One region of the Thalassospira sp. TSL5-1 genome, then DNA from elsewhere that is predicted to be linked to it. Evidence: riboswitches for the same ligand, from Rfam matches in the RefSeq annotation. Region 1 holds a riboswitch; each other region holds the start of a gene.
The links. Region 1 has a riboswitch for cobalamin ahead of LF95_RS01000 (energy-coupling factor ABC transporter permease). Riboswitches for the same ligand answer to the same signal wherever they lie in the genome.
Positions count from the first base shown of each region.

Region 1 (3,264 bases):
CTTCACCCCATCAACCGTTTTGATCGACACAATTGCATCCAGATATTCGGTTGACCAGTCTTCCTCACTTGCCGGTTTGATGCTGTCATCCAGGCGGCAAACGGTTTCATCACCGCGCATTTCACAACCCGCATCTTTTAAGCCGGAAATGACAGCAGGCAGCAGGGTTTCAACAGCGTCGCGATCAATCAGAATGGTTTCGGTTGACCCACAAACCCCCACGCGGCGCATTTTGGCATTCAGCACAATGTTGCTGGCTTTTGCCGGGTCGGCACTGGCATGGATATAGGTGTGGCACAGCCCTTCGAGATGTTTGAACAGCGGAATGCGGCTTTCATCGGTGATGCGCTGAATAAGGGACTTGCCCCCACGCGGCACAATAACATCGATATAATCGGATAGTTTCAGCATTTCGCCCACAGCGGCCCGGTCTGTGACCGGGATCATCTGAATGCAGGCTTCGGGCAGGCCGGCTTTGATCACGCCCTGCTGCATGCAGGCAAAAATTGCGCGCGATGAATTAAAACTTTCAGACCCACCGCGTAAAATCGCGGCATTGCCGGATTTCAGGCACATCGCGGCGGCGTCGGCGGTGACATTGGGGCGGCTTTCATAAATGATACCGATCACACCCAGGGGCACACATACACGCGCAATATCCAGCCCGTTATGGTCCGGCGTCCAGCGGGCCATTTCGCGGCCAACAGGGTCGTTTTGTTTGGCAACGTCTTCAACGCCCTTTGCCATTGCTTCAATCCGGGCCGGGGTTAGTTCCAGCCGGTCCAGCAGGGCGGCGGTCAGGCCTTTTTGACGGCCACCTTCCATATCAAGGGCATTGGCGGCCAGGATAGTGTCGGCGTTCTCGCGGATCAGGCTGGCAGCATAGTTCAGGGCATCAATTTTTGGCTGTGACGGGACCTGGGCCAAAATCAGGGCTGCATCGCGTGCGGCGATACCGATGCGAAGCATCAATTGTTGAATGTCCTGGTTTTCGGTGCTGGCAAGTGCCGTCATGGTCCTGTTTCCGTCTTTGGGCAGCGCCTTTTGTGGCGGTGTCATCGTAAATTGTAAAATCGTCAACAAATTAGCAACATAGTCCGGCCCGTCCTGAACTGCAATCACCTTGGTGGGGGCAAACCATGCGGTTTATTACGGATATAAACTGTGTGCTTTTTTCGCGTTTTACGATTGAAAAGCCTTACCCCTTTGGTGGTTGCTCTGCTAACGTGTCCGCTCGGGTTTGGCAGTGGCCCTTTGGCTGCTGCGAATAATAGGGAATATGGTGACGGCATTTTGCCCAGTCCATAACTGCCCCCGCAACTGTAAGTGCTGGTTGCTTCCTTGATGTCACTGGGAAACCCCGGGAAGGCGGAATAGCAACAATCGGCACAAGTCAGGAGACCTGCCCGAATTTTTATCACTGACAGTGCCGGTTTCCCGGCCTGTCCATGCACGGTGGGTGCAAGAAAGGAAATTGTCATGCATATTGAACCTGGCGTTGTTGACGGCGCCAAAATCGCCCTGAGTTATGCTACTGCAACCGGCGCGGTGGGTGTTGCCGGTAAAATGGCCGTCGATACGATCAAGCGCGATGGTCTGGGCTCGCTTCTGGTGCGCAGTGTCATTACCACATTGCTGGTTTTTGTCTTTTTTGAAGTGTTGCCGCATCACCCGGTTGGGGTGTCGGAAGTGCACCTTATATTGGGCTCCACCCTGTTTCTGATTTTCGGGGCGGCCCCGGCGGCCATTGGTCTGGCACTGGGGCTTTTGCTGCAGGGCGTGTTTTTTTCCCCGTTCGATTTGCCGCAATACGGCATCAACCTGACGACACTTTTGGTGCCGTTATTTGCGATGGGTGCACTTGCCCATAAAATCATCCCGGCCAAAACCGCCTATAAGGATGTGTCCTATGTGCAGGCGCTGGCACTGTCGACCTCCTATCAGGGTGGCATTGTGTGTTGGGTGGCGTTTTGGGCGTTTTATGGTCAGGGTTTTGGGGCGGCCAATATCGCCCATGTTGCCAGCTTTGGTGCGGCTTATATGACGGTTGTGCTGGTGGAGCCGCTGATCGACCTTGCTGTGCTGGCGGTTGCCAAGTCGCTTTATCGTTTCCGCGATAGCGGTGTGTTTGATCGCCGCCTTTATGGTTCGGCGCAATAAGTCGTACTCCTGCACTGCCTGTTTTGGGCGTTCCCTGTCTGGCAGGGGACGCCTTTTTTGTATTTGCCTGCCCGACAAGACAGCCTGTTTGCAGGATGTTCATATTGTGATGCTTGCCAAATTGCGCTTTACGGGCCATTTGTGAGGCACGGGTATAGGGAAATTTTACCAAAGTACATTTTAGTGTGGCTTAAAACCCATATCGGGGACGGGGATAAAAGGAAAAAGATGTGAAAAAATCGGATGCCAAAGAATCATCCGCCCGTGCTGATCTGGGTGTGATTAAAACCTTTTTGCCCTATTTGTGGCCCAAGGGCGAAAACGAATTAAAGATACGTGTCGTTGTTGCACTGTTGTTCCTGGTCGGCGCAAAGGTTGCCAACGTTTATGTGCCGGTATTGTATAAATATGCTGTTGATGCCCTGGGCGGAGGTAAAGGAGCCGCAGCAGGCAGTGCGGCCGCATTGGTGACGGTGCCGGTTAGTCTGATTATCGGCTATGGCCTGGTGCGGGTGTTATCCTCTGCTTTTGGCGAAATTCGCGATGCGGTGTTTGCCAAGGTCGCCCAGCGGGCCATTCGCAATTCCGCCCTAAGCGTATTTGACCATCTTCATGCGCTGTCCCTGCGGTTCCATTTGGACCGGCAGATGGGGGGGCTTTCGCGCGCTATTGAGCGCGGGGTGAAGGGCATTGAATTTCTTCTGTCCTTCATGCTGTTTAACATTTTGCCCACCCTGCTTGAGATCGTGATGGTTTCGATCATCCTGTGGGCGCTTTATGATGTCTGGTTCGCGCTGATCACGTTTGTCACCATCGTGATTTACATTGCCTTCACACTGATCGTGACCGAATGGCGCATGAAATACCGTCGCGAGATGAACCAGCGCGATGATGAAGCCAATACCAAGGCCATTGACAGCCTGATAAATTATGAAACCGTCAAATATTTCAGCAACGAAGCCCATGAATCATCACGCTATGACCACGCCTTGCGCGGTTATGAGGTGGCGGCGGTCAAATCGCAGGAATCCCTTTCCAAGCTGAATATTGGCCAGGGGGCGATTATTGCCGTCGGACTGGTTTTGAACATGCTGCTGGCCGCAA
Region 1 is NZ_KV880637.1:208,762-212,025, forward strand. It holds gene LF95_RS00995 (glutamate-5-semialdehyde dehydrogenase) at 1-1,014, opposite strand, end outside; cobalamin riboswitch at 1,220-1,425, shown strand; gene LF95_RS01000 (energy-coupling factor ABC transporter permease) at 1,480-2,160, shown strand; gene LF95_RS01005 (ABCB family ABC transporter ATP-binding protein/permease) at 2,391-3,264, shown strand, end outside.

Region 2 (3,264 bases), on a different contig from region 1:
GCCCAAATCAACGGCCTCGCTGCCATCGGTGATCATTCCCGGCTGTGCGGCAAGTAAGTGCATGAATTCGGCCTGTCTGCAAAGGGAGGGGCGTTAAAATATCGAAGATCAAAAAGGCAGCACCCTGAATGATGCTGCCTTTCTTGGTTTACCCGCCGATCAGGCTGCCAGAATGGCGCTGGTAATTGCCTGCTGGTCCATATCATGCAGGCCAATCACCACCAGACGCGACTGTCGGGTTTCATTTTCCTGCCACGGGCGGTCAAAATAGCGCTGAAAGCGTTCGCCAACACCCTGCACCACATGGCGCATCGGCTTGCCCGGTACATGGACAAAGCCCTTGATGCGCAAAACATCAAATTCCCGCACCACATTGATCAGCCGTTTTTCAAGGGCGGCGGGGTCCGTAACGTCCTCAAGCGTAACAACAAAGCTTTCAAAATCATCATGGTCATGCTCATGGCCGTCATCATGATGGGACGGGCGGCTTTCAAGGTCATCCTCGGCGGCGGCCCCCAGGCCCAGCAACACGGCATTTTCAATCCGCGCATGTTCTGTCGCAATGATTTTGACCGACGGACGCTTTAGCTCGGCCCGGATATCGGCCTCGACTTTGCTTTTTTCATCGTCGGTCAGAAGGTCGGTTTTATTTAGAACCACCATATCGGCGCAATGAAGCTGTTCTTCAAACAGTTCTTCAAGCGGGCTTTCGTGATCCAGGTTTTCATCGGCCTCACGCAGGGCCTGCACCGCGTCGTGATCATGGGCAAACAGGCCATCGCGCAGGGCAGCGGCATCCAGCACGGCAACAACACCATCCACCGTCACGCGCGAACGGATTTCCGGCCAGTTAAAGGCCTTTACCAGCGGCTTGGGCAGGGCAAGGCCAGAAGTTTCGATAACGATATGATCTGGCGGGGTGTCGCGATCCAGCAATTTCTGCATGGTCGGTACAAAGTCATCGGCCACGGTGCAACAGATGCAACCATTGGCAAGTTCCAGAACGTCTTCTTCGGCACAGCCTTCAATGCCGCAGCCATTGATGACTTCCATATCCACGCCAACATCACCAAATTCATTGATAATCAGAGCGATACGCTTGCCACCGGCATTTTCCAGCATATTGCGGATCATGGTGGTTTTGCCGGCCCCCAAAAAGCCGGTAATTACGGTTGCGGGAATTTTACCCAAATGCGCCATTGTCTTTAAATCCTTGAAAAACCGGGTATCACATACCGGATTGAAATTATTTAACACTCATTGGAATGCCCGCAACCACCAGCGTCACCTGACGCGAGAGTCCGGGTATCACATACCGGATTGAAATTATTTAACACTCATTGGAATGCCCGCAACCACCAGCGTCACCTGACGCGAGAGTGCGGCAATGCGCTGATGCAGGCGCCCGGCATGGTCGCGAAAGGCACGCGCCATTGCGTTTTCCGGCACAATGCCAAAGCCAACCTCGTTTGACACCAGCAAAACCGGCAAAGCCAGCCGGGGCAAAAGCACACAAAGACGCTCGATCTCGGCCTCGATATCATGCTCGCCGATCATAAGATTGGTCAGCCACAGGGTCAGACAATCCACCAGAACCGGACCTTCGCTGTCCCTATCAAGGCGTTCGAGTACGCCGCACAAATCATGCGGTTCCTCTATCGTGGCCCAAAGCGGGCCGCGGCGCTGTTTGTGATGGGCAATACGGTCAGCCATTTCATCGTCCCAGGCGCGTCCGGTGGCAATATAGGTGCCCCCGCCTGCGGCAACGATCATATCCTCGGCAAATTTGCTTTTGCCGGAACGTGCGCCCCCCAATATCAGGTGAACGCCATTTTCAATAACCTTTGGGGCCATGGCCCGTTCCTTGCGCTATGGTCTCCACCCGAGACCCGGTTGCAATTGATGCGGCCCAAAAGGCCCACATCACCACTGGCAGGTTTCCTGGCTTCGGGCGTGTTGGTCATTTCCCTTCCCAAAGGGGGTTACCCCATCCTTCAGTGGGTGGCAGGCGTTCCTGCCGTAAATGACCCGTCATCCCGTTACAGTTGCGGGGGCAGCACCGGTCTTACACCGGATTTCCCGTTCCCAGTCGGCGATGCCGACACTAGCGTAAAAGAGTCCCGATTAGAAGGCCTCGCATCGCCATAGCATTTTCCCCCAATAGAAGAAAATACATTTCACCACAACCGTAAAAGTTGCTTAAGCAATTGGTTTCAGCAGGTTAAGGGCATTTTTAAACACACTTCAAATCCGATGGTCCGCTCTGGAAAATGAACAGCACCCTCCATTAATAACGTGCCAAAGGTCCATAGTTCTCAAGGCATCAATCGGAACCGAAACCATACTGATCAACCTTAAGGCAGGCCTCAGAGGCATAAAGAGTAAGGCCTACCTAGACGAAAGGTCAGTATTTGTAAGAATTGATGTGTTGAGAAGACACATTCTTTCAGGGAACATTGGTTCAAGAACAAACGGAATGTCATTGCCGATATCGTAACACCGGGAAAAACCTGGGAACTAAAGACACGAGCAATTCGCGCCAACCATCATTCCAGATAAAACCAGAACTGTTTGTCCCAATGGCTATAGAACATTACGTCAAAAAGATTCGTACCCAGGAAGGCGTTGTTTGGCAGACGTCATCACGTCGTGATATGTGGACCAAACTGCTTGACCGGCTTCAGACGGATGCGCCCCATTTTTCCAGTTTTCTGGAACAATATGCAGAGGGTGACGATGTCATTTTGCGACGTCGGCAGGTCCGTGCCCTGTATCAGGCCGACCCCGAAATGGGGATGGTTGCCGCCATCATCTGGACGCATGCGCGCGGCATTCGCGTCAATGCGCTATCGCTGCTGGTGCGCGATCTGCCTGCCCTGGTCCAGCTGTTTGACCGCGACAATTTCGATGATAAATCGCTTAATCATTTGCTGGGGCAGCCGGGTATTTCCATTCCGACAGCCAGCAAAATGCTTTCGGCCTGCGGCAAACAGTTTAACAATGTCCCCGCCGCGATTATCGATGACGCCATCTCGGCGGCAATCGAAAGCTCGGAATTTGCCAAAGACTTTTCGCGAATCACCCCGCTACGCGGTAAAGCCCGCAGTCGTCCGCTTGATTACTACAAAGCCTATCTTGGTGATCTCGACGAACTGGCAACCAAACATGACATCACCCATGATACGCTAGATCACTTCTTTGCAGAATTTGCAAACTATGAAGAAACCATTCCCAGCCGCAAGTCAGCCTGATCGTTCCTGATTC
Region 2 is NZ_KV880638.1:53,945-57,208, forward strand. It holds gene cobN (cobaltochelatase subunit CobN) at 1-63, opposite strand, end outside; gene cobW (cobalamin biosynthesis protein CobW) at 160-1,200, opposite strand; gene cobU (bifunctional adenosylcobinamide kinase/adenosylcobinamide-phosphate guanylyltransferase) at 1,327-1,854, opposite strand; cobalamin riboswitch at 1,914-2,124, opposite strand; gene LF95_RS09725 (hypothetical protein) at 2,580-3,251, shown strand.
Region 2: another riboswitch for cobalamin. It lies ahead of cobU (bifunctional adenosylcobinamide kinase/adenosylcobinamide-phosphate guanylyltransferase); the one in region 1 lies ahead of LF95_RS01000 (energy-coupling factor ABC transporter permease).

Region 3 (3,264 bases), 190 kb from region 1:
CCTGACCCGTCCGAGAACGGGGCAAAATCCCGTTTGTATTTCAGTTTGCCATGTTCGGCATAATCGATCTGCTCCAGGATCGCCTTGTCCGGGGTTTTCGGCGCGACATAGGGTTTGGCCGCCATTTTGCGGGCACGTTCGACCAGCGCGTCGAAACTGAATTTCTGTTTTTTGCCCAGTTCCAGCTTTTTGACGGCATCGGCGGCAAATGCCTGCTGCCAGAGCGACATGCCCGGTAAAATAAGACCGGCAGCCGCAGCGGACTTTAAAAATTGTCGGCGCTGTGCAGAAGTGTCCATCGAAATTATCCCTGTTATATTTTTGATTTGCACAAACTTGCGAAATAGTGTGGTGGCAATTCGGAAAAAGAATGGCGAATTCGCGGCCAAATATATCAACGCGCAAGTTTTTGAATTGATCCCGTTTTCGATGGCTGCACACCATTTTGTGCGATTGACATTTTGTCAGATGTTGCAAAGGCAAAATAGCGGCTTTGATCAGGTTTTGTTACGCTATGGCGTAAAAATAGATAAATTACGCCACAGCGTAAAAAAGGTAGCCTCTATGAAAATCACGGCACGAACGCCCGATCAGATTGGCAATGCTTTGCGTCGTGTACGCAAGGCCAAAGGCATGACGCAAAAAGATGTCAGTGTGCGCACCAATTTACGGGTGGCGACGATTTCATCCCTGGAAAATGGGGATCCGGGGACAAAGATGCGCACATTGACAAGTGTGCTGGCTGCTCTTGGTCTTGAATTCGTTGTCCAGGATCGCATTCAGGAAAATCGACCCAGCATGGAGGATATTTTCTCGTGAAACCGGCGCGATTTCATTGACGAAACAATCGCCCTTTTGCCCGATGATTGCCCGTTGGATTTATGTGATGCTCTGATGAACGGATCAGGGCAGGGTTGAAGGCCAATGTTCTTCCCGGCATCGGGCATCAAACGCCTTGACGATGACTGATCCTTATGGGACATCATTTTTGCCGGTATCCTTTTTGGGATAGAGGGAATTCAAAACGGTTCGGTTTTTCGGGCCGTCAAACGAAGCTGCCCCCGCAACTGTATGCGGCGAGCATGTCCTGATCATGCCACTGGGGTTTTCCCGGGAAGGCCAGGAACATGTGTTGACCCGCGAGCCAGGAGACCTGCCGGCAATCGTGACGACAGACTGGGCGGGGTGCCCCGGAGATGTCCTGCTACTATTCTGGCTGTTATGATACGATTGACATAACGGACTGGATTTATCGGGATTTCTTTTAATTCTCTGGTTCTTTGCCGGTTTGTCGCTGGATGTAACGGTTGTTCCTTTGAAAGGACATAACATGACCAGCGTTTTAAAACGGCTTGTCGCTGCCGGGGTGTTTGCAGCGGGTCTATCCACTGTTGCCACTCATGCACAGGCAACAGATTATCCTCTTGAAATTCAAAATTGCGGTCGCACTGTCACGTTTGATCACGCGCCAAAACGTGTGGTCTCGCTGGGGCAAAGCAATACGGAAATTCTCTATCTTTTGGGCCTGGCGTCAAAAGTTGTGGGGACGGCTGTGTGGTTTGATCCGGTCATGCCGCAATTTGCCGAGGCCAATAGCAAAATTCCCCGCCTGGCGGACAATGATCCCTCCTTTGAAAGTGTTGTTGGTCAACGCCCCGATCTGGTAACCGCGCAATTCCAATGGCATGTGGGACCAAGTGGCATTGTTGGCACAACGGCCCAGTTCGATGAATTGGGCATTCCCGTTTATGTTGCCCCGGCCGATTGTGTCGGCAAGGATAACAGCAAGGGCGGTGACGGGACGCGCACAGATGCCTTTTCAATCGATCTGATTTATCAGTCGATCCATGATCTTTCGCGTATTTTCAATGTCGAGGAACGCGGCGATAAGCTGATTGCCGACTTGAAACAGCGCGAACAGACCGCAAGGCAGGATGTTGCCGGATTGGCGCACCGTGATGTTTCGGCGGTTTTCTGGTTTTCCAGTTCGGAATTGCATGCAGACCCCTATGTCGCCGGGCAAAAGGGCGGGCCGGGATATATCTCTGGCGTGTTGGGCCTGAAAAACGTGATTAAAAGCGATGATGAATGGCCGACAGTGGGCTGGGAAACCATTGCCCGGGCGGACCCGGACATTATTGTGATTGCCAGAATGGACCGGCGGCGTTTTCCGGCGGATGACTGGCAACTGAAAACGAATTTCCTGAAAACCGATCCGGTCACCAGCCAGATGAAGGCGGTAAAGAACGGTCATATTGTGGTGATGGATGTGATGGGAATGGACCCGACCATCCGCATCATTGACGGTATTGAACAACTGGCCAAGGCCGTTAAATCGTTCGGACTGGATCACTAGGTATGGGTTTGTTTGCGCAGACAGTTTTCTGGCAACGTATCAGCGCGGTCTTTATCGCGCTGATATTGCTGGCTGCGGCAATGGCATTGGCAACATCGATTGGCGAAACCTCGATCCCGATTAAAACCGTGATCAACGCGCTCGCCAATCATATTTTTGGTGCAACGCGCCCCATCGATGCCATTGATTCCGGGATTATCTGGAATTATCGCCTCAGCCGGGCAGTGGTCGCGGCGTCCTGTGGGGCCGGTCTTGCCGTTTCGGGGGTAGTTTTGCAGGCCTTGTTGCGTAACAGCCTGGCAGATCCCTATTTGCTCGGCATTTCGGCCGGCGCTTCGACCGGGGCAGTCAGTGTCGTCATCCTGGGGGTGGGGGCTGGTATGGTCTCGCTGTCTGGCGGGGCGTTTGCCGGGGCGCTGGTGGCGTTTGTGTTTGTCAGTTTGCTCGCCCTTCAGGCCGGGCGCGGGCCGGGTGCCATCATTCTCGCCGGAATTGCCGGGTCGCAAATGTTTAATGCCCTGACATCGTTTATTGTCACCAAATCGGCCAATGCCGAACAGGCACGCGGCATCATGTTCTGGCTGTTGGGCAGTTTAAGTGGCGTGCGCTGGCCCGATGCGGCCCTGGCCGTGCCGGTGATTGTGGTTGGTTTACTGGTGTGTCTGTGTCATGCGCGTGCGCTGGATGCCTTTACCTTTGGCCGGGAATCTGCTGCATCGCTGGGTATTCCGGTTTTGCGCGTGCATGTGCTGCTGATCGGCACCTCCGCCCTGATGACGGCGGTGATGGTTAGCATTGTGGGCTCCATCGGTTTTGTTGGGCTGGTTATCCCCCATGCCGCGCGGTTTTTTGTTGGCGTGCGGCATGTTTTGTTATTGCCGCTGGCAGCCCTGATTGGCGCATTGTTT
Region 3 is NZ_KV880637.1:395,691-398,954, forward strand. It holds gene LF95_RS01895 (OpgD/OpgG family glucan biosynthesis protein) at 1-230, opposite strand, end outside; gene LF95_RS23500 (helix-turn-helix domain-containing protein) at 229-819, shown strand; cobalamin riboswitch at 976-1,176, shown strand; gene LF95_RS01905 (ABC transporter substrate-binding protein) at 1,331-2,356, shown strand; gene LF95_RS01910 (FecCD family ABC transporter permease) at 2,359-3,264, shown strand, end outside.
Region 3: another riboswitch for cobalamin. It lies ahead of LF95_RS01905 (ABC transporter substrate-binding protein); the one in region 1 lies ahead of LF95_RS01000 (energy-coupling factor ABC transporter permease).